Regions from separate parts of the Methylobacterium sp. UNC300MFChir4.1 genome, predicted to be linked through region 2. Evidence: predicted binding sites of a transcription regulator. Region 2 holds the regulator's gene; the other holds the start of a gene.
The links. The regulator LexA, encoded in region 2, represses DNA repair genes until DNA is damaged. The targets are predictions, from matches to a motif close to TGTTCNNNNTGTGTTCNG.
Positions count from the first base shown of each region.

Region 1: BMY19_RS10240 (ATP-dependent helicase) is a predicted target of LexA. The motif match lies at 12,013-12,030, and genes of this name have one in related genera.

Region 1 covers NZ_FOCS01000005.1:266,583-282,522, reverse strand. Annotated here, with positions in the region: gene BMY19_RS10285 (helix-turn-helix domain-containing protein) at 1-180, opposite strand, end outside; gene BMY19_RS10280 (DUF3761 domain-containing protein) at 296-598, opposite strand; gene BMY19_RS10275 (sensor histidine kinase) at 958-2,049, shown strand; gene BMY19_RS10270 (SufE family protein) at 2,130-2,558, shown strand; gene BMY19_RS10265 (DUF6456 domain-containing protein) at 2,565-3,413, opposite strand; gene BMY19_RS10260 (hypothetical protein) at 3,507-3,734, opposite strand; gene BMY19_RS10255 (porin) at 3,872-5,569, opposite strand; gene BMY19_RS10250 (S9 family peptidase) at 6,033-8,168, shown strand; gene BMY19_RS10245 (AsmA family protein) at 8,265-11,705, opposite strand; gene BMY19_RS10240 (ATP-dependent helicase) at 12,041-14,440, shown strand; gene BMY19_RS10235 (PhoH family protein) at 14,854-15,570, shown strand; gene BMY19_RS10230 (hypothetical protein) at 15,704-15,940, shown strand, end outside.
Region 2 covers NZ_FOCS01000011.1:30,317-46,256, forward strand. Annotated here, with positions in the region: gene BMY19_RS16025 (TIGR03862 family flavoprotein) at 1-275, shown strand, start outside; gene BMY19_RS16030 (collagen-like protein) at 286-1,188, opposite strand; gene BMY19_RS16035 (ImuA family protein) at 1,414-2,199, shown strand; gene BMY19_RS16040 (Y-family DNA polymerase) at 2,126-3,811, shown strand; gene BMY19_RS16045 (error-prone DNA polymerase) at 3,808-7,092, shown strand; gene BMY19_RS16050 (hypothetical protein) at 7,160-7,624, shown strand; gene fae (formaldehyde-activating enzyme) at 7,664-8,203, opposite strand; gene BMY19_RS16060 (hypothetical protein) at 8,524-8,739, shown strand; gene BMY19_RS16065 (hypothetical protein) at 8,758-9,207, opposite strand; gene lexA (transcriptional repressor LexA) at 9,458-10,186, shown strand; gene BMY19_RS16075 (ComEC/Rec2 family competence protein) at 10,180-12,507, opposite strand; gene gltX (glutamate--tRNA ligase) at 12,701-14,128, shown strand; gene gltA (citrate synthase) at 14,429-15,718, shown strand; gene BMY19_RS16090 (DNA-3-methyladenine glycosylase family protein) at 15,787-15,940, shown strand, end outside.

The DNA of each region.
Region 1 (15,940 bases), on a different contig from region 2:
CAGGAGCCGCGGCCGGTGCTGCCGCGGCCTCGGCCAGCCGGCCCGGGCGTTCCAGGTGTGCACGGTCTTCGGGTGGACGCCGAGACGGGCCGCGATCGCGTCGCACGTCAGGTCGGTCTCGCGCAGGAGCGTCAGGGCCTCGGCGCGGCTGTCCGCCCTGCTGGGAGGGGGTGGCCACATCGGGGTCTCTCCGCACACGTCTCGACCGTGCCTGGTTGATACCCCGGCAGCGCGCCGGTGTCAAGCGCAAATTCCTATTTCTCGGGCGATATAGGACTTAAGGCACAGTCCGGTCTCAGCCCTCCCAGTGCGCCACGCCGCCGTGACCCGAGCAGGTGCCTCGACGGGTGTGGCTGAAGCTCCACGTGCCGTCCCGGCACTTGGCCGTGGCGCCCGCGGGCTTCCTGCCGTCGAGGCTCTTGGCCGGCCGGTGGACGTCGGACCCGTCCCGGCTGCGGTAGTGGCCGTGGCGGTCGAGGTTCCGGTCGTCGGGCTCCGAGAACGGCCGGGCGACGGCGCCGCCCGACAGGCCGAGGAGGACGAGGCCGGCGAACACCGGCCAGCGGGCGGCGTTCGTCGCGGTCAGGACAGGCAGCACGGCACCCTCAAGGTTGTATCATCTGCCAAGAGACACAACCGGATCGGGGCGTCACGAACTATCTGTGGTTATCCAGAAGCCAGCTACAGGTTGTGCGCGCGGGTCACGGGCTGCGCGCGGGCCGGACCTCGGCCGGGGTCGTCCGACCGGCTCTCCGCCGCGTCCGCGCGCCCGGTGCGGCCCTGCATGTCGGCGGGATGCTGAACGGGCTCGAAAGGTATTGCCGCTAATGTCCCGGTGAATGGCAGATCTGAACGCGGTTCAGGACCGGAACGGCCGTCCGGTCGACACGTTGACCGGCGCCATCCGCACGCAGGCGTCGCCTTTCACGCAGTTCGTCAGAGTGAATCGGGTACAGAATGGTCGGTGAGCCACCAGGGTCCGGCGCGGAAGACCCGCTGGGCAACGGCCCCGCGGGGGATCCTGGTCGGGGCCCGGCGCAGGGCACCGCGGAAGCCGCCGCCCTCAGCGACAGCTTCAGGCGATTCGCCGACGTGGTGCCGCTGATGATGTGGCGCTCGGACGAGGCCGGTCACGCGATCCACCACAACGAGTGCTGGCTGGAATTCACCGGGCGCCCCCTGGAGGCGGAGCTCGGCCTGGGCTGGCGCAGCGGGCTGCATCCCGAGGATTTCGAGCGGCACGCCCGGATCGTCGCCGAGGCGTTCGAGGCGCGGGCGCCCTTCACCGTCGAGTTCCGCCTCCGGCGGCACGACGGCGAGTACCGCTGGCTGCTCGACACCGCCCGCCCCCTCGTGGAGGACGGCCGGTTCCAGGGCTATCTCGGCTCCTGCTTCGACATCACCGACCGCAAGCACGCGGAGGAGCACATCGAGCACGCGCTGGCCGAGAAGGAGGCGCTGCTGGCCGAGGTCTACCACCGGGTCCGCAACAACCTCCAGGTGATGGTCAGCCTGATCGGCCTCTACGGGCGGGCGGCCCCCGACCCCTGCCGCGGCAGCTTCGAGGCGCTGGGCCAGCGGGTCCGGGCGATCGCGCTGGTGCAGCAGCACCTGCACGAGGCGCCGCACATCGCGTCGATCGACCTCAAGGACTACCTGCACCGCCTCGCCTCCGGGCTCGGGCAGCTCCGGCGGGCCGGGCGGATCGGCGTCCAGGTCGGCGGTTCGGGGAACGGTCTCGTGGAGCCGCGCACCGCCAACGCCCTGGGCATGATCGTCGCGGAGATCGTGGCCGAGTGCCTGGACGCCACCGCCGAGCACGTCGCCTGCGCCATCGCCATCGACATCGAGGCCGCCGCGCCGCTGCGCCTCTCGATCGTCTCGAAGGTGAGCGACACGGCCGAGTCGGGCCGACCGAACGTCCCGAAGCTCGGCCCCCGCCTCATCGCCGCCTACGCGGCCCAGGCGGAGATCAGCGTGGCGGGCGATGCCAGCCCGGGCGATCCCCTGTGGCTGACCCTGCCGCCGGCGCGCCCCGGCGCGCCATGAGCGCCCGCGGCGCCGGACCCCGTCGCCACAACGGCGCGGCCGGCCTATAGCGGCCCAGACCTTTCCGGACCCGGCCGAGCATGCTCCCTCCCATCGACACCATCATCGAGAATTTCGAGATCGTCGAAGACGACGACATGCGGCTCGAGTACCTGATCGAGCTCGGCCGCGCCCTGCCGCCGATGCCCGAATCGGAGCGGACCGAGGCGAACCGCGTCCACGGCTGCGAGAGCCAGGTCTGGATCGACACGCGGGCGGAGCCGGCGGACGGCACGCCGCGCCTCGTCCTGCACGGCTTCAGCGACTCGTTCATCGTCCGCGGCTTCGTGGCGCTGATGATCGCGCTCTACACCGGCAAGACGCCCCAGGAGGCCGCCGAGACCGACGGCCTCGACCTGTTCCGGCAGCTCCGCTTCGGCGCCCACGTCACGTCGAAGCGCTCCAACGGCGTCCGGGCGATGGCGGAGCGCATCCACCGCGACGCGGTCCGGCTCGCCGCCGAGGCCTGAGCGGCCTCACCCGCGCCAGAGGCGCAGGCGGGCCCGGTCCGGACCGGTCGCCTCCCGTTCCAGCCCGTAATGCTCGGCGAGCCGCCCCAGGGCGATGCGGGCCACGACCTTGGCGGAGCGGGCCGGCCAGCGGCGCTCGGCCTCGATCCGCTCCAGGCCCTTGAGGAATCCGCAGAGGTCGATCAGCAGGCCCGAGAGGTCGCTCCCGACCGCGTCGAGGGCGCCGCGCACCCGCTGCCGGGCCGCGATCACGTGGTCGGCCGCGGAGGCCGGGTCGCGTGGGCCGCCACCGTCGATCCGGGGCGCCCCGAGATCCGCGCCCATCCGCGGCAGCAGGGCGGCGGTGGTCATGTCCCGCCGCAGCCGCTCCCCGGCCTCGAAGGCGGCCGCGTCGATGAGCGGCGCGCCGTCCCGGTCGCGTCGGCGCACCATCCAGGCCAGGGGGTTCTCGGCGGCGTTGCGCAGGGTCGGCCCGGCGCCGCCCTCCACGACGGCGAGGTCGCGGTGCTGGTTCGCGAAGGCGAGGTCGCCCGGCCGGGCCTCCCGGCGCAGGCGCGCCCGCCCGGCCTCGCTGATCGTCAGGCGTGTGCCGGCCGCGTTCCACGTCGCCAGATCGGCCGCCGCCAGGGCGCGCCCGGAGGTGGCCGCGAAGCGGCCGCTCCCCACCGAGATCCCGTCGCCGCCGCGCCGGGCGACCAGCGCGTCCTCGACCAGGGGGTCGGGCCGCGCGTAGGCGCCGGGCTCCCCGAGCCGCGCCAGCAAGCGCCCCGCCTCCGCCGGGAGATCCCCCGGAGCGGCGCCGCGGCGACGCGTCCCCGCGGAGGCGGAACGGCCGCCCTTCACTCGCATGTTCATGTTTTGTTCCGTGTGTGCTACGACGGACGTGCGAAGCCTCCAGTGTCCCAGGAAAAATCAGAAGGTCAAGGCTTTTTTACCTACAACCCACAGCTATCTAGCGACGGCCGCGCGCGTCGGCGGCCGGTGCAGGATGTCGGCGATCTCGCCCTCCGACTTGCCGCGGACCTCGTAGCCCATCGCCTCGAACCGGTCGATCAGCGCGGCGCTCTCGGTGGCGGAGCGCGCCGCCCAGGCGGCGAGGATGTCGTTCACCCGCTCCAGGTCAGCGGCGGGGTGATCGTCCTGCGGATCCGGCTGCGGATCGGGGATCGCGTCCATGTCGGCACCTCGGGATCGAACCGGCGACCATGGTCGACGCCACGGCCCGCGGTTCAACGCCCCAGGCCGGAACCGGCTCCCGGCCGAGCCGGCATCGCCGCCCGCCCTCCTGGATCACCCCGGATCCGCAGCCGCCCTCAGAAGTCCCGCTGCACGCGCGCGCGGACCTGGATGACGTCGACGTGGCGGGCGGTCGAGACCGGGTTGGCGAGGTTGTTGACGTAGGCCGCGTTCTGGTTGGGGTACCGGCCCAGGTCGAGGATGCGGCCGCTCTGCGGCCCGTAGCGCGTGTAGATCGCCTCGACGCCGATATCGAACTCCTTCACCGGCGACCAGATCAGGTTGCCGCCGACCACGAAGCGGTAGCTGTCCCGCAGGACCTGGCTCAGGTCGAAGAACCGCGTGCCAGGGGTGCCCGGCCCGGTCCCGGTCACGCCGAAATAGGCGCCCTGCGCCGCGCGGGCGCCGCGGGCGAAGCTCAGGGCGCCGTAGGAGCCGAAGAAGGCGGAGCGGACCGCGGGCGTCCAGTAGTGCAGCATCGCCGCCGTGAACGAGTAGCTCGTCGACAGCTCCAGGCGCTGGGTGAAGGGGTTGATCACGCCGTCGCTGAAGAACTGGGAGAAGGCCGCCCCCTGCACCGCGGTGGCCGATTGCGCCCAGGGGCCGTTATAGGCCGGCAGGCCGGTATACAGGGCGGTGCCCTCCCCGTAGGCGCCCTGCAGGTAGAGCGTGTCGCCGGTCGCTATCGCTGGCAGGTTGATCTTCACGCCCCCCTGAACGGCCCAGCCGAGGGCGGAGGCCGCGCCGCCCGGGGTGCGGTTATTGCCCACCGAGACGGGCGCCCCCAGGTTGGTGCCGGCGAACGAGACGCTGCTGAGCAGGCCGTGGTTGACCTCGTGCACGGCCCCCGAGAGCTGCGCGGAGCCCCAGGACTGGTCGGAGCGCAGGACGCCGACGATGTCGGGCATGCGGCTGCGCTGGACCGTGTCCACGAAGCCCACCCCGGTCGGGCGGCCGGCGGCGTCGTAGCCGACGAAGACCGGGGCGACGGGGTTCCCGGGCGAGAGGATCGCGCCGGGATTCGGGAACGCCGAGGCCGCGGCGTTCTGGGACGCGTAGACCGGCGTGCGGCGGAATACCGGGTCCTCCATCGACAGCGATGCGGACAGGCCCTTGCCCAGCGTCGCCGTGTAGGCGGCGAGGTTGGTCGAGGGATTGTCCGAGCCGATGGAGGCGACGATGAACTCGAAGTCGTGAGCGTAGAAATCGAAGAACGAGGAGGCGCGGCCGGCGGTGATGCCGGCGAACTGGATGAAGGCCTTGTCGACGTTGAACTGCTGCTGGGCCCGCCCGAACTGATCGACGCCCAGGGCCGGGAAGGCGCCGCCGATCCGGTTCAGCGCGCCGGCATGCATGGTGGCGAAACCGGTCCGGCTCCCGGCGTCGAGGCGGAGGAAGGCGCGCAGGGTGCCGTAGGACGTCTGGGACCGGGCGTCGAGGTTGATCCGGAGGCGGCCCTGGTAGCCGCTGTAATCCCCCGGGGTGGCGGTCGCGCTCCCCGAACGGCTGTAGGAAGGCTGGTAGGCGTACTCGTAGCGCGCGCGGCCGGAGAGGCGCAGGCAGGTATCGGTGCCGGGGATGAAGAAGAAAGCCTGGCCGTAGGCCGAGCAGATCCGCACGTGCTCGATGAGCTGCGATTTTCGCCGATCGGGAAGTTCCGCCGCCTCCACCGGCAGACTCAGCAACCCCGCAACACCCGCCAGTACGCCCGTTGTCCCCCGCTTCGCACGATGTTTCCGGTACTCCGCACACAAAACATGCATCGAATCGGCCATTCCACCATCCGCAAGTCCCCCTTCATGTCGGACGGATCGCGGAGCCGGATAATCCCAGAGCGATTTTCTCAGGTCTGTGCTCGGCTCGACTTGTCAGGATCTGTGACGCACCCGCGGCGTTCCGGTGCCGCGTTGAGGCCGAAATCGGCCGCTGCGCCAAGTCCCTGGCGGGTTCGGGGCCTTCGCCGAGACCGCACGATCGGGCCGCCCCGGCGCGGCTCCCGACGCCGCTCCGGCGCGGGTCCGCGCCGGCGGATCGCGTCGTCGGCCGGACCGTTTCCCGCGCCACCGATGCCGGAAAGCAACGGATCGGCCCCGGTCCCGCGACCGCGCCGTCCCGGCCGGCGATAGCGCCGCCCGCCCCGGCCGCGCCCCCGGACGCCTTGCATCCGCGCGCCCGGCGGGACACATCCCCTCACCCGGACGCGACACCCGCGCGCGACGGGACCCGACGGGAGAGATGATGACGGAGATCGGCCACGGCTTGCTCGCTCACAGGACCGGCGCGCCGGTGGCCGAGGTCCGGCCGCGACGCTTCAGCGTCCACGGGCAGGAGATCACCGACGACTACGCGTGGCTGAAGGCCGAGAACTGGCAGACGGTCCTGAAGGACCCGGCCGCGCTGCCGGAGGACATCGCCGCCTACCTGAACGCCGAGAACGCCTTCGCCGAGGCGGCGCTCGCCGGGAGCGCGGAGCTCCGGCGGCAGCTCGTCGCCGAGATGCGCGGGCGGATCCAGGAGGACGAGAGCGGCGTCCCCGAGCCGGACGGGCCCTTCGCCTACTACACCCGCCACCGCGAGGGCGGGCAGCACCCTCTGATCTGCCGGCGGCCGGCCACATCACCCGACGTGCCCGAGTCGGGCTTGGACCCGGACGAGACGATCCTCATCGACGGCGACCGCGAGGGTGAGGGCCTGCCGTTCTTCGAGATCGCCGCCGCGGTGCATTCCGACGACCACGCCCGGCTCGCCTGGAGCGCCGACACCAAGGGCTCGGAACTCTACACGATCCGGGTGCGCGACGTCGCCACCGGCCTCGATCTCGACGACCGGGTCGAGGCGACCTCCGGCGAGGCGGTCTGGGCCGCGGACGGCGCGAGCTTCTGGTACGTGGCGGTGGACGCCAACCACCGCCCCGCCAAGGTGATGCGCCACCGCGTCGGCACTGGGCATAGCGAGGACGAGACCGTCTACACGGAGGCCGATGCCGGCTACTTCGTCCACATCGGCAAGACGCAGTCCGGCGCCTTCCTCGACGTGACGGTGAGCGACCACGAGACCTCCGAGGTCCGGCTGCTCGACCGGCACGCGGAGGACGCCCCGTTGCGCCTCGTCGAGCCGCGCACGCCGCTGCTGATCTACGGCGTCGAGCACCGCGGCGACCGCCTGTTCATCCGCACCAACGCGGACGGCGCCGAGGACTTCAAGATCGTCACCGCGCCGCTCGACGATCCCGGCCGCGCCAACTGGACCGACCTTGTGCCGCACCGGCCCGGGGTGATGATCCGCCACCTGCACCTGCTGGCCGGCCACTTGGTCCGGCTGGAGATCGAGAACGCCAAGCCGCGGATCGTGGTGCGCGACCTCGCCGACGGCACCGAGCACGTCGTCGCCTTCGCCGAGGAGGCCTACTCCCTCGGCCTGCGGGCCGGGCTCGCCTTCGACACGGCCACGATCCGCTTCGTCTACTCGTCGATGACGACCCCGTCGGAGACCTGGGACTACGACTGCGCAACCCGAACCCGGCTCCTGCGCAAGCGGCAGGCGGTACCGAGCGGCCACGACCCGGCCGCCTACGTGACCCGGCGGCTCTTCGCCACCGCGCCGGACGGCGAGCAGGTGCCGATCTCGCTGCTGCACCGCCGGGACCTCGCCCTCGACGGCGGCGCGCCCCTGCTGCTCTACGGGTACGGCTCCTACGGCACGCTGATGCCGGCGGCGTTCCGCACGAACCTCCTGAGCCTCGTCGACCGCGGCTTCGTCTACGCGATCGCCCATATCCGCGGCGGCACCGAGAAGGGCTGGCGCTGGTACCTCGACGGCAAGCGCGAGAAGAAGCCCAACACCTTCACGGACTTCATCGCCTGCGCCCGCGCTCTAATCGACGCGCGCTACACGTCCGAGAAGCGCATCGTCGCCCATGGCGGGTCGGCGGGCGGGATGCTGATGGGGGCTGTGGCCAACCTCGCGCCGGAGCTGTTCGCCGGCATCGTCGCCGACGTGCCCTTCGTCGACGTGCTCAACACCATGCTCGACGCGGAGCTGCCGCTGACGCCGCCGGAATGGCCCGAATGGGGCAACCCGGGCGAGAGCGAGGCCGCCTTCCGGACGATCCTGTCCTACTCGCCCTACGACAACGTCGCCGCCAAGGACTACCCGGCGATCCTGGCGCTCGGCGGGCTGACCGACCCGCGGGTGACCTACTGGGAGCCGGCCAAGTGGGTCGCGCGGCTGCGCGCCACCATGACGGGCGGCGGGCCGGTGCTCCTGCGGATCAACATGGAGGCCGGCCACGGCGGCGCCGCCGGCCGGTTCGACCGGCTGGAGGAGGTGGCGCTGATCTACGCCTTCGCGCTCATGGCGGTGGGGAAGGCGTAGAGCCGCCGCCCGTGCGGGCGCGGCGCTCCAAGGGGTGCTGCGCCTGAGGCCGTCACGCTGGCCAGCCCCACCCCCGCCCTCAGGACGCGGCCGGCCTCACGGCCGGGCCTCGGCCGGCGCCGGTGGCTGGGCAGCACCCTCCTCCGGGTTGCGCGGCCGCCTCGCCGCCTCCTCGGCGGCCTTGTCGGCGGCAGTCCTGTCCGCAGCGGCCTTCTCGGACGCGGCCTTGAGGGCCGCCGCGCGGGCCCGATCCATCTCGATCCGGGCGCGGCGGCGCTGCCGCTCCACCTGGTCGGCCTCGGTCAGCTCGATCGTCTCCAGCTCGCGCTGCAGCACGAAGGCCGCGAGGCCGTTCGACAGGGTGCCGACGTCGAGCACCCGCTCGGGCGCGCCGAGCGGCCCGGTCAGGCCGAACTGGACCGCGGGCGGCCCGGCATTCCAGCCGCGGGGCACCGGGCCGCCCGCGAGCGTGCCGCGGGCGTCGAGGCGCCCGGCGCGCAGGTCGTAGCCGACGGTGCCGACCCAGCGGGCCGGCCCGAGATCGAGGTCGAACGGCCCGGCCCGCAGCACGCCCCCCACGATCGTGGCGGCGGCCCGGGTGGATCCGCGCGCCTGCGCTCCGCCCCGGGCGAGTTCCTCGGTGACGAGCGCCTGGAGCCGGCCCTCGCGGAGCGGGTCGTCCATCTCGGCCGCGCGGGCGAGAGCGCGGCCGAGCGCCGCGGGATCGGCCGCGGGCAGGCTCAGGTCCGTCAGGGTGAGCGCGCCGCTGCCCGAGAGGCTGTCGGCGAGGCCCGGCAGGGTCTCGGCCGTGGCGGCGAAGCGCAGGTCGGCGCTCAGGCGGCCGCCGAACGTGCCGCCGGCCAGGGTGGGGAGCGCCGCGCCGTCGAGGCTGCCCGAGCCCGAGACCGAGGCGCCGGCCCCGAGCCGGGCGATCGTCACCGAGCCCGCGAAGCGGCCGCCGGCGAGCTTGCCGGTCAGGTCGCGCAGGATCAGGCCCGCGTCGGCGAGGCCGAGGGCAGCGGTCGCGTCGGTGGCGACGAGGCCGCGGCCGAGATCCAGGCTGGCGACGCGGGCGTCGAGGGACAGGGCCGGATGAACGGCCGGCGGGCCGAACGCGCCGTTCGCCCCCGGCGGGATCACCAGGGCGGCCGCGAGCTGCGGGATCGACAGCCGGTCGAGGGCGAGGCGGCCGTGAAGGGCACCGCCTGCCGACCGCAGCAGCGTCCCGTTCACCCCCGCGCCCGCGACCGTGCCGGCGAGCGCGGCGGCGGCCTCGCCCTGCTGCCGCGACAGCGTGACGGTGAGGTCGGCCGGCCACGCCCCCGGTGCCAGGGTCGCGGCGCCGGCCAGCGTCAGGAACGGCGCCAGATCGGCCGTCTCGGCGCGGAGCGTGCCGCCGGTGGGGACGAAGTCGGGACCGACCAGGATCGGGCGGCCCGTACCGAGGCGCAGGCCCGCGACCGTGCCGTTCGCCGTCAGGGCGAGGGTCTGGCCCTCCGGCCGCTCGGCTGTCAGGCGCAGCTCGGCAGGTTGCTGCAGGCCGGCGAGGTCGGTGCGGCCGAACCACGCCCCCGCCCGCGGCGCCGTGAGGGTGGCAGCGCCGCCCTCGATCCGCGTGCCGCGGCTCGCGAGCGTCAGGTCGAGGGTGCCGCCGCCGGCACTGCCCCGGGCCTGGGTCCGCAGGGCCGCGGCCGCGCCGCCCTCCCGGTCGAGGGTGACGGCGAGGTCGAGGGGCGCGTCCCGCAGGAAGGCGGGCAGCAGGCGGATCTCGCCCACCCAGACCCGCTCGAGCAGGCCGAGCAGCGGCGCCGCCGCCGGCGCCTTGAGGCGCCCGGAGACGCGGCCGGTCCCGTCCGCGCCGATCTGCCCGGACAGCCGGGCGCTGGCGCCGGCGAGGTCGGTGACGTCGAGGCTGTCGACCGTCAGGCCGGCGCCGTCCGACTGGATCCGCGCCGCGATCGTGCCGGTACCGGAGCCCGCGGTGCCGAACCGGACGTCCTTCGCCTCGAGCGTCAGGGCGAGGTCGGTGTCGCGCAGGGTGCCGAGGGTCGTCCCGAGGGGCGGCAGGCCGGCGATGTCGAGGCCGGTGGCGCGGATCTGGGCCTCGAACCGCCCGCGCTCGGCGCCCTCGGCGGCGGTGTAGCGGGCGTTCCCGGTGATCCGCGCCGGCCCGAGGCCGAGGCGCATGTTGCGCAGGGATAGGCCGGTCCCGGCGGCCGACAGGTCGGCGGCGGCCTCGATCTTCCGCCCGTCGAGCAGCGCGACGAGCGGCCCCTCGGCGCCGAGGCGGCGCAGGTAGCGGCCGAGCGCATCCGAGTCGGGGGCGGCGAGCGCCACCGGGCCGGAGAAGCGCAGCGGCGCCGTCTCGACCTGCCCGCTCGCCGTGACGGTGGACTCGGCCGGGCCGGTCACCGCGAAGCGGCGCAGCAGCAGGCCGCCGGCCCGCTCCAGGGTGCCGGTGAGGGCGAGGTTCGACCATTCCTCGCCGCCCAGCACGGCGCTGCCCACGGTGAGGTCGAGGTCGAGCATCGCCGGCAGGCTGCCGGCCGAGCGCGGCAGGCCGCGGGCGATCAGGCTCTGCCCCTCCGCCGAGGCCAGGAAGGCGTCGAGGTCGAGGCGGCGGGCGTCCAGGGTCAGGCCGGCGCGCCACTGGCGCAGGTCGAGCCGTCCGGTGCCGCCGAGCCGCAGGGCCCGGCCGCCGGGGTCGATGGCGAGGTCGACGGCCTCGAAGCGCACCTGCGTGCCCCGGGCCTTGAAGGTGCCGGCCAGCGAGAACGGCAGGTAGGCGCCGGCCGCCTGGGTCGGCGGCCCGACGACGAGGCGGGCGGAGCCCTCGGCCTCGACCTGGGCGCCGCCGGATTCGGCGGGGACGAGGCCGAACCGCGCGTCCGCCTCGAAGCGCGGCATCGCGTCGCCGCCGCCGGAGATCTTGGCGGCGAGGCGCCCGTCCGGTCCCGGCGTGCCGCTGACCGCCCGGAACGGGACGCCGCCGCTCGTCCCCTCGATCCGCCAGGGCCCGACCAGGGCCGGCGCCTGCAGGCGCAGGTCCTGGACGTAGAGCTGGTCGGTCCGCCCGGTGGCGGGGACCTGCGTGGTGACGAGGAACTGCTGGATGTGCAGGTTCTCGATGGCGAGGTCGCGGTCGCGCAGGGCCCCGCCGAAATCGGGCGGCAGCTTCAGCGTGTCCGGGCCGGCGACCGGGAGCTTGATCTCGGCCCGGCCGATCCGGGTCTCGGTGAAGCGGAACTCGCCCTTGAGGAGCGGCGCCAGGGCGATCTCGGCCTTGACGAACCGAGCATCCAGGCTCGGGCGGTCCGGATCGGCGCCGAGGTGGAGGCGGTCGACGCGCAGCCGCGGCGAGGGCAGCAGGCGGACCTCGATCCGGCCGTCGGTCCGGACCGGAACGCCCAGGGACCGGGCGAGCGCCCGCTCGACGAGCCCGCGATGGGCCTGCCAGTCGACGAAGGGCGGGACTGCGAGCGCCGCCACGAGAACCAGGATGACGGCGCACGCCAGCGCGGTCAGAAGATCACGCAATGGTCCCGTTCCGCACCATCTCTGCGCGAGGCCGCGACCTCACCGGGCCGCCGTGCCCCGCGTGCCCCCGCGAGTCAGTCGCCACGGCCATAGCACGATAAGCCGCCGGGGGCGCCAGCGGCGATGCCACGGTCCCGAGCGGCGGTCGGGGCACGCGCGAGGTTCCTCGGGCATCCCGGGCCCGCGGCCTATGGATCGCGCGATCGGCCGCGGAACGCGACCAGCCCGAAGGACGCGGATCACCCCGGCGCGGACAGCCGCGCTTAATGGCTCCGCGCCCCCGCCGCGGCGCGAACGGCCTCGACGCCGTTCGCGATTTGGTCCAGGGAAGCAGGATGCAGAACCGCCCGCATCCGCAACCCGCCGGGGACGGCGCGCCCGCCACGTCCATCGCCGCCCGCGCCATGGGCGCCCTCCGGCGCGACGCGGCCGGCTACCTCGAGGGGCTCAACCCCGAGCAGCGCCGCGCCGTCGAGACCACGGAGGGCCCGGTCCTGGTGCTGGCCGGGGCCGGCACCGGCAAGACCCGGGTGCTGACCACCCGCATCGCCCACCTGATCGCCACCAACCGGGCGCGCCCCTTCGACATCTTGGCGGTGACCTTCACCAACAAGGCCGCCCGGGAAATGAAGCACCGGATCGGCGCGCTGATCGGGCCGGCCGGCGAGGGCATGCCGTGGCTGGGCACCTTCCACGCCATCGGCACCAAGATCCTGCGCCGCCACGCCGAGCTGGTCGGGCTGAAATCCGACTTCACCATCCTCGGCACCGACGACCAGCTCCGGCTGATGAAGCAGGTCATCGCCGACCAGAACGTCGACGAGAAGCGCTGGCCGGCCCGGGCCCTGTCCCACGCCATCGACGGCTGGAAGAACCGCGGCCTCGGCCCCGAGCAGGTGCCTCCGGGCGAGGCCTCGGCCTTCGCATTCGGCAAGGGCGGCGCCCTCTACACCGCCTACCAGGCCCGGCTGGCGACGCTGAACGCCGTCGATTTCGGCGATCTCCTGCTGCTCTGCCTCAAGCTCTGGCGGGAGAACCCCGACGTCCTGGCCAATTACCAGGACCGGTTCCGCTACATCCTGGTCGACGAGTACCAGGACACCAATGTCGCTCAGTACCTGTGGCTGCGCCTCCTGGCGCAATCCCGCAAGAACATCGCCTGCGTCGGCGACGACGACCAGTCGATCTACGGCTGGCGCGGGGCCGAGGTCGACAACATCCTGCGCTTCGAGCACGACTTCCCGGGCGCGGTGGTGGTGCGCCTGGAGCGCAACTACCGCTCCACGGGCCACATCCTTGCCGCCGCCTCCGGGCTGATCGCCAGGAACGAGAGCCGCCTCGGCAAGACCCTGCGCACCGACGACGAGCCGGGCGAGCGCGTCACCGTGACGGGCGCGTGGGATTCGGAAGAGGAGGCGCGGATGCTCGCCGAGTCGATCGAGTCCCTCCAGTCCAAGCAGCATCCCCTGTCGGAGATCGCCGTGCTGGTGCGGATCTCGGCGCAGATGCGCGAGATCGAGGACCGGTTCGTCCAGCTCGGGCTGCCCTACCGGGTCATCGGCGGCCCGCGCTTCTACGAGCGCGCCGAGATCCGCGACGCGCTGGCCTACCTGCGCGCCACCGTGAACGTCAGCGACGACCTCGCCTTCGAGCGGATCGTGAACACGCCCAAGCGCGGCCTGGGCGACGCCACTCTGCAGCAGCTCCACACCTACGGCCGCGCCAACCGGCTGCCTCTGCGCATCGCCGCCGCGCGCCTGTGCGAGACCGACGAGCTGAAGCCCCGGGTCCGCTCGACCCTGCGGGCGCTGACCGAGAGTTTCTCGCGATGGGCGCGGCTCGCGGAGACGCAGCCGCACAGCGAGGTCGCGCAGACCATCCTGGAGGAGTCCGGCTACACCGAGATGTGGCAGAAGGACCGCTCCGCCGACGCCGCCGGCCGGCTGGAGAACCTGAAGGAATTCGTCCGCTCCATGGAGGAGTTCCCCGACCTCGCCGCCTTCCTGGAGCACGTCTCCCTGGTGATGGAGGCCTCGGAGGCGGAGGGCGCCGAGCGGGTCTCGCTGATGACGCTCCACGCCGCCAAGGGGCTCGAGTTCGACACCGTGTTCCTCCCCGGCTGGGAGGACGGCCTGTTCCCGAACCAGCGGGCGCTCGACGAGAGCGGCCGGGCGGGCCTGGAGGAAGAGCGGCGCCTCGCCCATGTCGGGCTGACCCGGGCGCGCAAGCGCGCGAAGCTGTCCTTCGCGGTCAACCGGCGCATCCACGGCCTCTGGTCCTCGACCATCCCGTCCCGGTTCATCGACGAGCTGCCCGAGACGGCGGTCGACGTGGTCGAGGCCCCGGCGCACTTCTCCGCCGGCGCCTCGCGGTTCGACCGCAACCCGACGCCGTTCGGATCGAGCTACGGCACGCCGGGCTGGCAGCGCGCGCAGGCCAACACCGCGCCGGGCGGCCGGTCCGGGTTCGGATCGGGGTCCGGAAGCGGCTTCCGCTCGGCGGGCCCGGGCGGCCGGTCCGGGGGCCAGTCCGGCGGTCCCCGCCAGATCGAGGGCGAGCTGATCGCCAAGTCGACGGGCGCGCCCTCGGCCTTCCAGGGCGGCCAGCGGGTCTTCCACACCAAGTTCGGCCCCGGAACGGTCGCGGCGGTCGACGGCAACAAGCTGACCGTTGACTTCGACAAGGCCGGCCGGAAGATGGTCCTCGACAGCTTTGTCCAGGCCGGATCGAGCTAGTCCCGCCGACCAAGCCCGGACGTGTCAGGGCGGCAGGGTCGGCCGGCTTCGCCCGCGCTGGCGGGGAGGATCGCGACCGTGCCGGATGCCGCGTTACCGCGACACCACCGTCCCGAACCTGATGCATCCGCGCCAGCCGCGCGGCTTTTTCGAAGCCCCTTCACCGACCGTCACCCCTTAGTCACACCCGGCGCGCAATCGTCGGGCGCGAATCGCACTGGTGCGCCAGTTGCATCGCGTATTCGGCCGCGCACGGAACGTCGTGACGCTCTCCACAGGCGGACGAGCGCGGGGCGGAACCTTCGGCCTTGGGCCGGTATTAAGTTCCGCAAGCGAGTAGAACCGGGAGCAAGCAGGTAAACGGCAGTTCAGAAACAGATCCAGGTTGGCAAGTCCCGTTGGAGTGTACATCCATGAAGAGACGCCGCGCACGACTTGAACTGGTTGAAGACCGCACGTCCCGCATTCATCGCACACGCTTCGACGAAGAACGCAATCTCGCTCCCATCCAGCCGCTCACCGAACGCCAAGCCGAGTACCTCGACGCCCTCGCCCGCTCGCCGCAGGTCATCGTCCTGGGGCCCGCCGGCACCGGCAAGACCTTCATCGCCGGCACCCGCGCGGCGGACCAGCTCCGCCAGCGCCGCATCGCCAAGGTGGTCATCACCCGCCCGAACGTGCCCTCCGGCCGGTCGCTGGGCTACTTCCCCGGCACCCTGGAAGAGAAGATCGCCCCCTGGGTCGCCCCCCTCACCGAGGCCATGAAGGAGCGCATGGGCGCCGCCGCCTTCGAGATCGCCCTGAAGACCGGCGACATCGAGATCGTCCCCTTCGAGGTGATGCGCGGCCGAACCTTCAAGAACTGCCTCGTGATCCTCGACGAGGCGCAGAACACGACGATCAACGAGATCAAGATGTTCCTGACCCGGATCGGCGACGATTGCCAGGTCATCATCAACGGCGACGTCTCGCAGACGGATCTCCGCGAGACCTCGGGCCTGCGCACCGTCATGCACATGGTCAAGAGCCGGATGATGCCGATCCCGGTGGTGGAGTTCACCCGCAACGACATCGTCCGCTCCGGCATCTGCGCCGAGTGGGTGAAGGCGTTCGAGGAAACGAATCTCTAAATCGGAAGTTGATGGCGGCGGGTCCTCGCAGACCCGCCGTGCCGTCCCCCGGCACGAGACGACTCTCCGCACCTCCCTTTCGGGAGGATGAACCGGGCGCCGAGCCCGGCCTTCAGAGAACTGGAGTCTCCTCGTGAGGAAACTGACCTTCGCCTTCGCCGTGCTGGCCTCGCTCGGCGGCGCTGCCCTCGTCCAGCCGGCCTCGGCCGCCCCCGCGATGCCCGGCGCCGTGTCGGCGCCCGACGCGGTGACGCATGTCCGGATGACTCCCATGGAGCGGCGCATGATGCATCGCCGCATGGAGCGGCGCATGATGCACCGCCGCATGGAGCGCCGGATGATGCATCACCGCATGCACCGCCGCATGCAC
Region 2 (15,940 bases):
CGGAGCCCGGGGCCCTCGCCGGGCTGATCAAGGCGGCGCCCGTCACCCTCACCGCCTCCGCGCCGATCGAGCGGGCGATCTCGACGGCGGGCGGCGTCCGGCTCGACGCGCTGGACGGGCGGTCCATGCTGCGCGCCCATCCCGGCCTGTTCCTGGCCGGCGAGATGCTCGACTGGGAGGCGCCGACCGGCGGCTACCTCCTCCAGGGCGCCTTCGCGGGCGGCCGGTCGGCCGCCGCCGGGATGCTCGACTGGCTGCGCGAGACCGGCGGCTGACCCGCCCGGCTCACGGCCGCGTGCAGAACCCGACGATGCCGGTCGCCTCCGCCGGGCAGCTGGCGCCCTCCCCGTCGTAGGTCGGCGCGCCGCCCTTGAGGCAGTGGGCCGTGACCAGCATCTCTCCGGTCCCGCAGGTGATCGCGCAGCCCCCCGGGCAATCGGACTTGCGCACGGGCCGCAGGCTGGCGGCCTCGCCCTTCGGGCCCGGGCCGCCCTGCGGCCCGATCGGCCCCCGCGAGCCCGGTGCGCCCGGCGGGCCCGAGGCTCCCGTGTCGCCCTTCGGGCCCGGTGCGCCCTGCGGGCCGGCCGCGCCCGTGGCACCAGGCTCCCCCTTCGGGCCGGGCTCGCCCTGGGGACCCGTATCGCCCTTGAGGCCCTGATCCCCCTTGAGACCCTGATCCCCCTTGGGGCCGGTCTCGCCCTTGGCCCCTGTCTCGCCCTTGGCCCCTGTCTCGCCGGGCGGTCCCGCCGCACCCTGGGGACCGGGCGGTCCGGGCGGACCCTCGGGCGCGCAGTTCGCCACGACCGCCTCGCGCTCGTCCGGCTCCGCCTTCAGCGTCACCACGCAGGTCGAGGGCCGGTAGGGCAGCCGGAAGGTGAACCGGCCGCGTCGGTCGGCCTGGATCGAGATGTCGTCGTCCAGCACCACGATCGCGCCGGGCTTGCGCACGGAGCCCGAGATCCTCAGGTCGCCGGCCTCGATCCGCGCGTCGTAGACCATGATCGGCTGGCTCGGGGCCTGCGCGTGGCGGACCCGCGGGCGGGCCGGGCGCGCCCGCCCTGTCGCGGGTGCGGACGCGGCCGGATCCGGGGCGGCGGCACCCGGCGGATCCGCCTGCTGGCCGAGCGCCGCGCCCGGCAGGGCGAGCAGGAGCGTCAGGGTGAGGGCTGAGCTGAGGGCTGAGCGCATGCGCGGTCCGGTTCGGCCGCGTCACGCGCGCGGCGTCCGGACATTGGTCTCGCCCTGCGATTGCGGTCAACCGCGACCTCGGACGCCGCGGGGGCGGCCGATTCCACAGGCGTCCACAGCCGTCCACAGGCCAAGCCGCTGCCGCCACGCGCGATTCCGGGACCCCGCGGAAACCGTTTGTGCATGTTCCTGTTATGTTCCTATCGTCCAGCATGACCGGAGCCGATGGAGATGGGGCTGGACCCTGCCGACGAGACCGAGGCGGCGATCGCGCGGGGCGATCCCCGGGCCCGGCTGGCGGTCCTGCGGGCGCGCCTCGCGCCGCCGGATCGCGGCCGGGATCCAGCCCCGGTCCTGCCGCTGGGCGTTCCGGATCTCGACGCGCACCTGCCGGGCGGCGGTCTCGCCCTCGGGCCGCCCCACGAGATCGCGCCGGCCGAGCCCGCGGACGCGATCGCGGCCCTGGGCTTCGCCCTGGCGCTCTGCGCCCGCCAGCTCGCCCGGGAGCCGGGGGAAGCGCTGATCGCCGCCGCGCCCGGCCAGCCCCTGCCCTACGGGCACGGCCTCGCCGGCCTCGGCCTCGACCCCGGCCGCCTGCTGCTGCTGGAAGCCGGCAGCGACGCGGAGGTGTTCCGCGCCCTGGAGGCGGCCCTGCACGCGCGGGCACTCACGGCCCTGATCGGCCTCCTACGGGACGGGCTGCCGCTGAAGCCGGGCCGGCGCCTGCAGCTCGCCGCGGAAGGGCCGGCGCCGCCGCTGCTGCTGATCCTGCGGCCGGCGCCGGCCGGTCTGCCCAACGGGGCCGCCACGCGCTGGCGGATCGCCGCCGCGCCGGCGGCGCGGGACCGGTTCGGGACCCTGGACAGGCCGCGCTGGCGGGCGCGGCTCGAGCGCTGCCGCAACGGGCGGGGCGGCGACTGGCTTCTGGAGTGGGACCATGCCGCGCATCGTCTGCATCTGCCTGAGCCACTGGCCGGTGACGCGGCTGCGGCGGGCCGGTCTCGCGCCTGAGCGCGGCCCCCTCGCGGTGGCGGCCGAGGGGTCCGGCGGGCTGCGGCTCGTGGCCCTCGACCCGGAGGCCCGCGCCCTCGGCCTCCGGGTCGGCGAGCCCCTCGGCCGGGTCCGGGCGCGGATCGGCGTGCCGCTCCAGGTCTACCCGGCCGACCCGGAGGCCGACCGGGACGCCCTGCTGCGGCTGTGCCGCTGGGCGAGCGGCTACGCGCCCCACGTGGCGCCGTTCGGGCCGGGCGAGGCGGCGGACGGGCTCTACATCGACGTCGCCGGCGCGAGCCACCTGCGCGGCGGCGAGGCGAACCTCGTCGCGGACCTAGCCGCCCGGCTCGCGCGGAGCCGCGTACCGGCGGGGATCGCGCTGGCCGACACGCCCGGCGCCGCCTTCGCGCTGGCGCGGCAGGGCGGGCTTGATCCGGTCGTGGTGCTGCCGGGCGGGGCCTCGCAGGCCCTGCGGGCCCTCCCGGTGGACGCCCTGCGCCTCGATCCCGGCACGGTCGCGGGCCTGAAGCGGCTCGGCCTGCGCCGGATCGGCGAACTCGACGCCCTGCCCCGGGGGCCCCTCGCCCGCCGCTTCGGCGCGACGCTGCTGCTGCGCCTCGACCAGGCCCTGGGCCGCCGGCCCGAGCCGCTGGCGCCCCTGACGGAGGCGGCCGCCTACGCCGCCGCCCGCGGCTTCCTCGACCCGATCGGGCGGCAGTCGGACATCGTCCGGACCGCCCGGGACCTGATGGCGGAGACCGCGCCGCGGCTGGAGCGGGACGGGCTCGGCGCCTGCGCCCTGCGCCTCGGCCTGCACCGGGTCGACGGCGCCCTGCGGGTGATCGATCTCGGCCTGTCCCGGCCCGAGCGCGATCCTGAGCGGGTCGCGGCCCTCGTCGCCCTGCGCCTCGACCGGCTGGGCCCCGCCCTCGACGCCGGCTTCGGCTTCGAGACGGTGGCGCTCGCCGTGACGGTGACCGGCCCCATGCCGGCCCGCCAGACGGATCTCGGCGCGGCGGACCCGGGCGACGGGATCGGGTTCCTGGCCGACGCCCTGGCGCAGCGCCTCGGGCGGGCGCTCCTGCGGCTCGAGCCGCGGGCGAGCCACCTGCCGGAGCGGGCCGACCGGGACCGGGTCTGGGTTACCGGAATGGGGCACGGACCGTCGACCGATCGAGGCGTCGGCCGGCCACGGGCGCCTCTCCCGCCCCCCGCTCCCGAACGGGAGAGTGGGCCGGATGCGCTCCTTCAGCGTCGGCGTTCAACCGTGATGGCTGAGCCTTCCGGCCCAGCGGCGGAAGAGGAGGCGCGCACCGGCGCGTCCCCCTGGCCCGACCACCTCCCGCCCCGCCCCCTGGTGATCTTCCCCCGCGGCGAGGCCGCCCTCGACGTGCTCTCGACCGTCCCGGAAGGGCCGCCCCGGCGCTTCCGCTGGCGCGCCCGGATCCACCGCGTCGCCCATGCCGAGGGGCCGGAGCGGATCGCCGCCGAATGGTGGCGCGCGCCCGGTGCGGATCGCGATTACTACCGCATCGAGTGCGAGGCCGGGCACCGGCTCTGGCTCTACCGCGACGGCCCGCACGCCCCCGATCGCCCGGCCGCGTGGTACGTCCACGGGCTCTTCGCGTGAGCGGTCCCGCCTACGCCGAGCTCGCCGTCACCACGAACTTCTCCTTCCTGCACGGCGCCTCCCATCCGCAGGACTTCGTCGTGCAGGCGGCGTCCTACGGCCTCGCGGCCATCGGCATCGCCGACCGCAACACCGTGGCCGGCGTGGTCCGGGCGCACGCGGCGGCGCTGGCGCTCGACCAGGAAGGCACACCGATCCGGATCCTGCCGGGGGTGCGCCTCGTCACCGAGGAGGGGTTCGAGGCCGTCACCTACCCGATGGACCGGGGCGCCTGGGGGCGCCTCTGCCGGCTGCTCACCCTGGGCAACCGGCGCGTCCGCAAGGGCGCGTGCCGCTTCTCCTTCGCCGAGATGGTGGAGGCCGCCGAGGGGCAGATGTTCATCGCGATGCCGCCGGCCCGGCGCCTGCCGGAGGGTTTCCGGGCGCGGCTGGAGGCGCTGGCCGCCGCCGCCCCGGGCCGGACCTTCCTCGGGGCGAGCCACACGCGCCGCGGCGACGAGCGGCGGCGCCTCGGGCTGCTCGCCGAGCTGGGCGCGGCCTCCGGCGCCCCGATGGTCGCGGTCTCGGACGCGCTCTACCACCATCCCGAGCGACGCCCGCTGCAGGACGTGGTCACCTGCATCCGCCAAGGCTGCCGGATCGAGGACGCCGGCTACCGGCTGGAGGCCAATGCCGAGCGCCACCTGAAGCCCGCCGCCGAGATGTCGCGGCTGTTCGCCGACCACCCGGAGGCGCTCGCCCGCACCGTCGAGATCGCGCAGGCCTGCGAGTTCAGCCTGTCGCAGCTGCACTACGAGTACCCGGACGAGCCGGTGCCCCCCGGGCGCACGCCGCAGGAATACCTGGAGGAGAAGACCTGGGAACGGGCGCGCTGGCGCTACGGCGGCGAGGTCCCGGACGGCGTCGCGGCGACGCTGCGCGAGGAGCTGCGGCTCATCGCCAAGATGAAATACGCCCGCTACTTCCTGACCCTGTTCGACGTGGTCGAGTTCGCCCGCGGCCGGGGCATCCTGTGCCAGGGCCGCGGCTCGGCGGCCAATTCCGCCGTGTGCTTCTGCCTCGGCATCACCGCGGTGGACCCGTCGAAGCACCGGCTGCTCTTCGCCCGCTTCATCTCGGAGAACCGGGGCGAGCCCCCCGACATCGACGTCGACTTCGAGCACGAGCGCCGCGAGGAGGTGATCCAGCACCTCTACGCCCGCTACGGCCGGGAGCGGGCCGCCCTCTGCGCCACGGTGATCCACTACCGGCCCCGCATGGCGATCCGCGAGGTCGGCAAGGTCCTGGGCCTGACCGAGGACGTGACCGCGGCGATCGCCGACACGGTCTGGGGCTCCTGGGGCACCGGCATGCCGGACCAGCACGTGCGCGAGGCCGGGCTCGACCCGGAGAACCCGGCGATCCGGCAGGCGCTCGACCTCGCCCACCAGCTGATCGGCTTCCCCCGCCACCTGTCGCAGCATGTCGGCGGCTTCGTGCTGACCCGCGGCCGCCTCGACGAGACCGTGCCGGTGGGCAACGGCGCCATGGCGGACCGCACTTTCATCGAGTGGGACAAGGACGACATCGACGCGATCGGCCTGATGAAGGTCGACGTGCTGGCGCTCGGCATGCTGACCTGCCTCAAGCGCGGCCTCGATTTCCTGGAGAAGGATCACGGCACCTTCTACGAGACGCTGGCCGACCTGCCGCAGGACGATCCCGCGACCTACGCGATGCTGACGAAGGCCGATTCCGTCGGCGTGTTCCAGGTCGAGAGCCGGGCGCAGATGTCGATGCTGCCGCGCCTGAAGCCCAGGGAGTTCTACGACCTCGTGGTGCAGGTCGCGATCGTGCGCCCCGGCCCGATCCAGGGCGACATGGTCCATCCCTACCTGCGGCGACGCTCCGGGATCGACCCGGTCGAGTACCCGGCCCCGCACCCGGATCACGGCCCGGCGGACGAGCTGAAGGAGGTCCTGCAGAAGACCTACGGCGTGCCGCTGTTCCAGGAGCACGCCATGCAGATCGCCATCACGGCGGCGGGCTTCACCCCGGCCGAGGCCGACGGGCTGCGCCGGGCGATGGCGACCTTCCGCCACGTCGGCTCGATCGGCGGCTTCGCGGAGAAGTTCGTGGGCGGCATGACCCGCCGGGGCTACCCGCAGGACTTCGCCGAGCGCTGCTTCGCGCAGATCCGCGGCTTCTCGACCTACGGCTTCCCGGAGAGCCACGCGGCGAGCTTCGCGCTCCTCGTCTACGCCTCGGCCTGGATGAAGTGCCGGCACCCCGACGTCTTCCTGGCCGCGATCCTCAACGCCCAGCCGATGGGCTTCTACCAGCCGGCCCAGCTGGTGCGCGACGCCCGGGCCCACGGGGTCGAGGTGCGGGGCGTCTGCGTCAACGCCAGCGACTGGGACTGCACCCTGGAGCCGGCCGGGGATCCGGCGCTGCACGCCGTGCGGATCGGTCTGCGCGTCGTGCGCGGCCTGCCCGAGGCCGCGATGCGCCGGCTCGTGCGGCTGCGGGCCAACGGCTACGCCAGCATCGAGGGCCTGCAGGCGTCCCTCGCCCTGCCCCGCAACACCCTGGAGCGGCTGGCCGAGGCGGACGCGTTCCGCTCGCTCGGCCTCGACCGGCGCGCCGCCCTGTGGATGGTCCGCACCCTGGAGGGGACGTCATCCCGCAAGGCCGCCAAGGCCGATGCGAGCGAGCGCCGCGCCCATCTCCTCGACGCACCCCTGCCGCTCTTCGCGTGGCACGCCGATGACGGCCTGTTCCGGCACGAGCCGACGGTGGACCTTCAGCCCCTGGCCCCGTCCGAGACCGTGGCCGAGGATTACGCCGCCACCGGCCTGTCGCTCCAGGGGCACCCGGTCGCGTTCTTCCGGGGGCGGCTCGCCCGGATCGGCGCGATCCCGGCCCGGGCCCATCTCGATCCGGCGCTGCCCCAGGGGGCGCGGGTCACGGTGGCGGGGCTCGTGCTGATCCGCCAGCGGCCCGGCACCGCCAAGGGCGTGGTCTTCCTGACGCTGGAGGACGAGACCGGTATCGCCAACGTGATCGTCTGGAAGACCGTGTTCGAGGCGAACCGCCGGATCGCCATGCAGGCGCGGTTCCTCGCCGTGCGCGGCCGGATCCAGCGGGCGGACGGGGTGGTCCACCTCGTGGCGGAGGGGTTTCGCGACCTCACCGCCGCCCTGCGCGACCTGCGCGAGGCCGGCATGAAGCTGCCGCCCGAGAACACGGATTTCGGCGTGCCCCCGGACCGGCGCGTGTTCCCCAGCCGGGATTTCCACTGAGGCCGGCCCTTCGAGCGGCCCTCGACCAGCCCCTCGACAGGCCCCGCGCCGCGCGTAGAGTGCGGCGATGTCGAGCTTCGCCGTCCCGCGCCTCCTCCTCGCCGCCTGCGCGGCCCTGCCCCTCCTGGCGGAGGCCGCCCGGGCCGACAGCTGCGACGACCTCACCCGCCAGATCGCCGACGCGATCGGCGGCCGGGTCGGCAAGCGCGCCGGCCCCAGCATCGACATCCGCGTGGCCGGCCCGATCAAGTTCGACGTGACCTGCCGGGCCGAGCCGATCGTGCAGGCGACCTCCGCCGAGCCGAGTCCCTCGGCGACCTTCTTCCGCGACCTGTCGGTGGCCTCCGAGATCCTCGTCGGCCAACCGGCCGCGACCGTCGAGCCGATCATCGCCACCGCCTACCGGACCGCGCTGGCGGAGCGGCGCAAGTCGTTCATCCAGCAGAACGGCTGGTCGGCGTCCTGCTACACCGACCCGGGCAGCAGCGCGATGCGGACCCTCTGCTCGGTGGGGCGCATCCCGCCGGGCTGAGGCGGACCTGAGCCGGCAGGATGCGCGACGCGGGCCCGCTCAGTACTCGATCACGCCGTCGAGCGCGTAGTGCTTCACGGTCTTCCGGTTGGCGATCAGCTCGTCGACCGTCGGCTCGCCCTTGAGGGCGCGGGCGATGGCGAGTTTCGTGGCCTCGTAGTTGGTCCGGTAGAGGTCCTTCTGGTCGAGGTTGTCGTCCTCGGCGCAGCGCTGATCGAGCCAGATCATGATGATCATGCACAGCTCGTCGAGCCCGTCCTTCGGCAGGATGCCCTCGATGATGCAGTCCACGATCGCGTCGCCGGTGGCGGCCTGGACCACGCCGCCGAGGAGCTCGGCATACTCGGCCGTGTGGATCGTGACCTTGGTGGTCATCATCGTGGCCGGGCGCACGAGCTGGTTGAGGTCGCGCACCACGAACATCCGCGTGTGGCCCTGGACCTGCCCCATCATCGACGCGAAGGCCTGACCGACCGGGCCGCGCACCGAGCCGATCAGCACCTCCGGCATGGCGTCGGTGTACTGGCCCTCGGCCGCCAGCACCGTGGCCTCGCCCGTGCGGAACCAGATCTCTTGCATGTTCGAACTCCACCTGATCGGAGCCCGCGGGAGACATCATCGGCGGCCTCGCGTCAATCGCCCCGAGGCCGGCCCCCATCCCGGCCGCCCCTGCCCTCGCCCGCGCCGCGGCGCGGGCGCAGCCCCGTGCCGCCCCGTGTCGCCGCGATGCGGCCGCCGGCATCCGCGACGGCGCGCATCTCCACCCCCGCGCGGCCTGTGGCCTTGAGGAACGCGGACAGGCGAGGCAGGGAAGATCGGAGCGCGGCTCCGGGAGCGGTCCCGGGCCTGGCCGTTCCGGTGGGCGCGCGGCGCCGTGCCGGGCATGCGGGAGGAACACGATGGCGGAGAGCACGGACCGGGGCTCCGGCTGGAGCCTTCAGGCGAGCGCCGTGCCCGACGGGGTGCGCCTGGAACTCGCCCTCGCCGACCTCGGCGGTGCGCCGGTCACCGCCGCGATCGTGCTCGACCGGACGGAGGCCCGGGCCTTCGCCCGCGCCCTGCTGGCCGCCGCCGGCGACGCCGCGGAGCGGACCTTCCCGAAGCCGGGCGCCTGAGGACGCGCCGCCGGCCGGTCAGCGCACGCCGAGGCCCGGATTGCGGCCCGGCAGGCGGGGGACCACGGTGCCGCGCTTCTCGATCGGCGCGTCGCAGGCGTAGGCGAACTCGGTCTTCAGCGGATCGAACACGGTCTCGCCGGTGATCCGGCAATCCTCGCGCACGGTCTCGTCGAGATAGGCCCGGGCGGCGGTGCGGAAGCGCTTCACCCGGGTGGCGCCCGGCTCCGGATCGATCCGGACCTCGCTCAGGTTGCAGCCGGTATACTCGCGCAGGGCGTTGGACACGATCAGCATCCGGCGCAGCTGCCGGTTGTCGTAGACCTCGTAGGGCTCCTTGCAGCCGATCGTGACGACCTGGGGAGTGAGCGCCACGTAGTTCCGCGAGATGTAGGAGAATCCGGTGGTGCAGCCGGCGAGGCCGAGGGCGGCGAGGCCGAGGGGCAGCAGAGCTGCGGAACGTCGCATCCTCGTCATTCCAAGAGGGTCCCAGCCCGCACCCCGGATCCGCCGCCTTCCCGGCGGGGCGCCGCGATGCATTGAAACGGCTCCGCTTGCGCCGTCAATGCGTTTCTCGACCTTCTCCCGCGGGCGCGCCCGCGGCGCGCCGGGCCGAGCGGTGCCGCTCTTGCGGAACACTTGCGGAACGTTTAACCTGTTCGTGATTTGTTTCGGAGACCGTCACGTGGCGGTCCGCCAAGCCGCGAGTCCCCCGTCGATGCTCACGCGCAAGCAGCTGGACCTCCTGCGATTCATCCAGAGCCGGATGCAGGAATGCGGTGTCCCGCCGTCGTTCGACGAGATGAAGGATGCCCTCGATCTCAAGTCGAAATCCGGCATCCACCGGCTAATCACGGCACTCGAGGAGCGCGGCTTCCTCCGGCGCCTACCGAATCGGGCGCGCGCCATCGAGGTGATCCGGATCCCCGAGAGCCTGACCCAGGCCGCTCCGGCGACTCAGGCCCCCGCCGAGCCGCGCCGCTTCACGCCGAGCGTGGTCGAGGGCGGTAAGTCCAAGCAGCCGCCGGCCCCGGCGAGCACGCGGATGATCGACGAGTCCGGCCGCGCCATCTCGATCCCGGTCATGGGCCGGATCGCGGCCGGTACGCCCGTCTCGGCGATCCAGAACCAGAGCCACGCCATCACCCTGTCGCCGGACTTCGTGGCCGGCGGCGAGCACTACGCCCTCGAGGTGCGCGGCGACTCGATGGTCGAGGCGGGCATCCTGGACGGCGACCTCGTGGTCATCCGCAAGCAGGAGACGGCCAATACCGGCGACATCATCGTGGCGCTGATCGACGACGAGGAGGCGACGCTCAAGCGCCTGCGCCGCCGCGGCTCGTCGATCGCCCTCGAGGCCGCCAACCCGGCCTACGAGACCCGCGTGCTCGGGCCCGACCGGGTCCGGATCCAGGGCCGCCTCGTGAGCCTCGTCCGCCGTTACTGAAGCGGCTCGGCCGGCGCGTCGCCGGGGGCGAGGTCTCCGCCCGGCGCGGCGTCGGCCTCCGGCGTCGCGGCGACCCCGTCCTCCGCGGGGCGGTCGCCCGGCTCCGCGGTGACCGGCGACGGAGGTCCCGGCCCGCGCCCCGCGGCCTGCCGCCAGGGCACGGCGCGGCCGTCGTCCCGGGCGTAGCGCGCGGCGAAGCCGTCGCCGTCGGCCCGGAGAGCCACGGCCCCGCGGGCGGCGAGGACGCGCCGGTCGATCACCAGCGGCCCCGTGCAGGTGGGCGGCGCCGCGAGACCCGTGATCAGCACCGCGGCGCGGGCGCAATCCTCCGGGAAGGCCCGCCGGTCCCGGACCAGGGCGACCGCCCGCCCGTCCGGCAGCCGGGCGGTGCAGCCGAGCCGGTCGCAGCGCCCGCTGCCCGACCGGACGATCAGCGCCGCGGGCCGCCGCCCGTCGCCGTCCGCCTTCAGCCACTGCTCGAGGACGAAGCCCGAAGGGCTGCCGAGGGCCGCGAGCCGCCCGTCCGTGCCCCGCACCGCGGCCCCCGCGCCCTGCCGGTCGACGTAGAGGTCGTAGCGGTCGGGCCGGGCCGCGAGGACGAGCCCGAGCAGGACCGGCGGCACGGCGAGCCAGCGCAGGCGCGAGGCCGGCAGCGTCCCCAGCAGCAGGCCGGCGGTCAGCAGGGCCAGCGCCCCGGCGCCGAAGGCCGGCAGCACCAGGACCGCCCGCTCGAACCCGGCGATCCAGTCCGAGATCGCCAGCATCCCGGCCACCGCCTGCCCCATCAGCCACCAGACCGGCCGGTCGAGGGCGAAGGGATAGGCAAGGCAGCCGATCACCGCGGCGGGCATCACCACCAGGGAGACGAGCGGCAGGGTCAGGGCGTTGCCGACGAGGCCGAAGGGCTGGACCGTCTGGAAGTGGTAGGTGGCGAAGGGGGCCGTCGCGACCTGCGCCACCAGGGTCGTGGCCAGGGTCCCGGTGATCGCCGACAGGCCGGTCCCAACGAGCCGCCCGATCCACCCGGCCCCCGGGCGCACGAGCAGCCGCCCGTCGATCAGCCGCGCGCAGGCGATCAGCCCGGCCACGGCGCCGAAGGACATCTGGAAGCTCGGGCCGAGCAGGCCCTCCGGCTCCCGGGCGAGCGCGATCAGCGCCGCGAGGGCGAGGTTGCGCATCGACAGGGCCGGCCGGTCCACCAGGATCGCGCCGAGCATGATCAGGGTCATGATCAGCGAGCGCTCGGCCGCGATGTCCCAGCCCGAGAAGGCGCAGTAGGCGGTGACGCCGACCATGGCGAAGCCGGCCGCGATCTTCTTGATCGGCCAGAGGAGCGCGCAGAGCGGCACCGCGGCGAGGAGCGCCCGCACCAGCCAGAACACCACGCCGGCGGCCAGCACCATGTGGAGGCCCGAGATCGACACCACGTGGTAGATGCCGGCGGCGCGGAGCGCGTCGTTGGTGGCCGGCCCGATGAGGCCGCGCTTGCCCGTCACCAGGGCCGCCGCCACCGCACCCGCCTGGCCGCCGGCGGCCTCCGCGATCCGGCGCGTCAGCCCATTGCGCGCCGCGTCGAGCGCAGCGGCGAGCCGCAGGCCCAGCGGCGGCGACCCGGACGGTTCCCGGACGGTGACGGTGCCGATCAGCGAGCCCACCGCGCCGATCCCCTGGAAATAGGCGTCCCGGGCGAAGTCGTAGCCGCCGGGCCGGGCCGCCTCCGGGGGCGGCAGCAGCCGGGCCGTGGCGGCGACGCCGTCCCCGGGACGCGGGATCGGCGTCTTCCGGAACGAGACCCGGACCCGGGCGGGCCGCGCCTCCGGCGCGAGGCCGGCGAAGCTCTCCACCCGGATCACCAGCCGGGCGCCCACCTCGCGCTCGTCCAGGGCCTCGACCGTTCCGACGAGCGGGCCGATCGTGGTGCGGGTGAGGATCGGTGCGGCGACCTGCGAGACCCGCCAGGTCGCCGCCGCGAAGCCGAGGAACGCGGCCGCCACCGCGAGCGCCGCCGCCAGGGCCGCCGGCCGCGCGCCGAGGACGGGGACCGGCGCCAGCGCGAGGGCGGCCGCGATCAGGGGGGCGGCGAGGCTCGGCGCGCCGTCGGCCGCCGCGAAGTAGACCAGGATCCCGCCGCCGAAGGCCACCGCCAGCCAGGGGAACAGCCGGCGCTGCTCGGCCTCGCGGGCGAGGCCGGCGACGACCCAGTCGCGGAGCGCCGGGAGGGCGGCCAGGAGGGCGGCCAAGAGGGCGGCGGGAAGGGCTCGGGCGCGCGGGCCGATCAGCGCGACCGCGCCGTCCGCCCGCCTCGCGCCGATCCGCCGCATCGCCGCCGCCCCGCTCCGCGCGACCTGTCGTCGGGGCCGGGCGATTCTGCGGGCGATTCTTAACGCATCCGCCGGCCCGTGCTACAGCGGGTTCTTCGTGCTACGGGCGCCCTGTCGAGCCCCTCGCCGCTCCGCCGCCCCTTCGCCGTCCGTCGCGCCCCGTCCGCGACCAGCCCCGGAACATACCGGACCGATGTCCTCAGCCGTCGTCACGCGCTTCGCCCCCTCGCCCACGGGTTACCTGCATATCGGCGGGGCCCGCACGGCCTTGTTCAACTGGCTCTACGCCCGCCACACCGGCGGCAAGATGCTGCTGCGCATCGAGGACACCGACCGCGAGCGCTCCACCAAGGGGGCGATCGACGCGATCCTCGACGGCCTCTCCTGGCTCGGCCTCGACTGGGACGGCGACGTGGTCTTCCAGTTCGCCCGCGCCGAGCGCCACCGCGCGGTCGCCGAGGAGCTGCTGGCCGCGGGCCGCGCCTATCACTGCTACGCCACCGCCGAGGAGCTCACGCAGATGCGCGAGACCGCCCGCGCGGAAGGGCGCGCCCCGCGCTACGACGGCCGCTGGCGCGACCGCGACCCGTCCGAGGCCCCCGCCGGGGTCAAGCCGGTGATCCGCCTGCGCGCCCCGACCGAGGGCGAGACCGTGGTCGAGGACGCCGTCCAGGGCCGCGTGACCTGGGCCAACAAGGACCTCGACGACCTCGTCCTGCTGCGCTCGGACGGGACGCCGACCTACATGCTCGCCGTCGTGGTCGACGACCACGACATGGGCGTCACGCAGATCATCCGCGGCGACGACCACCTCACCAACGCGGCGCGCCAGAGCCAGATCTTCTCGGCCCTCGGCTGGGACATCCCGAGGATGGCGCATATCCCGCTGATCCACGGGGCGGACGGGGCCAAGCTCTCGAAGCGCCACGGCGCGCTCGGCGTCGAGGCCTACCGCGATCTCGGCTACCTGCCGGCGGCCCTGCGCAACTACCTCGTGCGGCTCGGCTGGAGCCACGGCGACCAGGAGGTCTTCTCCACCGACGAGATGGTCGCGGCCTTCGACCTCGGCGCGGTCGGACGCTCCGCGGCGCGGTTCGACTTCGCCAAGCTCGCCAACCTCAACGGCCTCTACATCCGCACCAGCGCCGATTCCGACCTCGTCGCGGCGATCGAGACCATCCTGCCCAACGTCGGGCCGGAGCGCGGCCTGTCGGCGCCGCTGCGGCCCGATCTCAAGGACAAGCTCGTCCAGGCCATGCCGGGCCTGAAGGAGCGGGCCAAGACGCTGATCGAGCTCCTCGACAGCGCCTACTACCTCTACGCCCAGCGGCCCCTGGCGCTCGACGACAAGGCCCGCGCCCTGCTCTCCGACGAGGGGCGCGGACGCCTCGCCGGGGTGCGGCCGGTGCTCGAGGCGCTGCCCGACTGGAGCGCGACCTCCACCGAGGGCGCGGTGCGGCAGTACGCGGAATCGGCCGGCTGCAAGCTCGGGCAGGTGGCCCAACCCCTGCGCGCGGCGCTCACCGGCCGCACCACCTCCCCGCCCCTGTTCGACGTGATGGCGGTGCTCGGCCGGGAGGAAAGCCTGGCGCGCCTCGGGGATCAGGCGCCGCAGGGCTGAGGCCGGGCTGAGGGCAGGGACGAGGCGGGGACGAGGCGGCGCTGGGACCGCCGCGCGCGGACCGGGAGCGGACAGGGAACTGCCGGCCCCGACCCGGATTGCGTTGGGTGGAAATCGGTTGGCGGAATTCGCTTGGCGACGGGGGCGGGTTGTCACCGACCCCGTTGCTGCTGCACTGCCGTTTGGGTAACCCATGGCTGTGAGCACCCGCAGCATAATGCGTGTGCTCAGGCCCCCGGGACCGACTCGGGCAGCCCGAGGCCGGCATCCGCCACGTCGCCAGAGAAGGGTCCACGATCCATGAGCGCACCCAGCACCATCACCGTGGACGGCAAGTCGATCGAACTGCCGGTGAAAACCGGCACGATCGGGCCGGACGTGATCGATATCGGCAAGCTCTACGCCCAGACCGGCGCCTTCACCTTCGACCCGGGCTTCACCTCGACGGCCTCGTGCGAGTCGAAGATCACCTACATCGACGGTGACGAGGGCGTGCTGCTCTACCGCGGCTACCCGATCGAGCAGCTCGCCGAGAAGGGCGACTTCCTCGAGACCTGCTACCTGATGCTGTTCGGCGCCCTGCCGACCGCCGCCCAGCGGGCCGATTTCGAGTACCGGGTCACGCGCCACACCATGGTGCACGACCAGATGAACCGGTTCTTCACCGGCTTCCGCCGCGACGCGCACCCGATGGCCGTCATGGTCGCCTCGGTGGGCGCCCTCTCGGCCTTCTACCACGATTCCACCGACATCACGGACGAGAGCCAGCGGCTGATCGCGTCGATCCGCATGATCGCCAAGATGCCGACGCTCGCCGCGATGGCCTACAAGTACTCGATCGGCCAGCCCTTCGTGTACCCGAAGAACGACCTCGACTACACGTCGAACTTCCTGCGCATGTGCTACGCGGTGCCGTGCGAGGAGTACGAGGTGAACCCGGTCTTCGCCCGGGCACTCGACAAGATCTTCATCCTGCACGCCGACCACGAGCAGAACGCCTCGACCTCGACGGTGCGGCTCGCCGGCTCCTCGGGCGCCAACCCCTTCGCCTGCATCGCGGCCGGCATCGCCTGCCTATGGGGCCCGGCCCATGGCGGCGCCAACGAGGCGGCCCTCAAGATGCTGATGGAGATCGGCACCCCCGAGAATGTCAGCAAGTACGTCGCCAAGGCCAAGGACAAGAACGACCCGTTCCGCCTGATGGGCTTCGGCCACCGCGTCTACAAGAACTACGACCCGCGCGCGCGGATCATGCAGAACACCACGCACCAGGTGCTCAAGGAGCTCGGCAAGACCGACGACCCGCTGCTCCACGTCGCCATGGAGCTGGAGCAGATCGCGCTCAAGGACGAGTACTTCATCGAGAAGAAGCTCTACCCGAACATCGACTTCTACTCGGGCATCACCCTCAAGGCGATGGGCTTCCCCACCGACATGTTCACGGTGCTGTTCGCGGTGGCCCGCACCGTCGGCTGGATCGCCCAGTGGGCCGAGATGATCGAGGACCCGTCGCAGAAGATCGGCCGTCCGCGCCAGCTCTACGTCGGTCCGGCCCAGCGCGACTACGTGGCCGTGGACCAGCGCGGCTGAGGCGGGACCACCTGCCCCGGGAAGCGTCGAGCGGGGCGGCCGAGAGGCCGCCCTTCGCGTTCGCGGAGGTGATCGAACGCCGCCTGCCCGTCCGGCCGCCCTACGACTGGCCGGCGATCCGCGCGTTCCTCGCCAAGCGGGCGATCCCGGGCGTCGAGACGACGGATCCCGCGGCTTCCTACGCGCGCACGATCAGCGTCGCGGGGCGGCACGGGCTCCTGA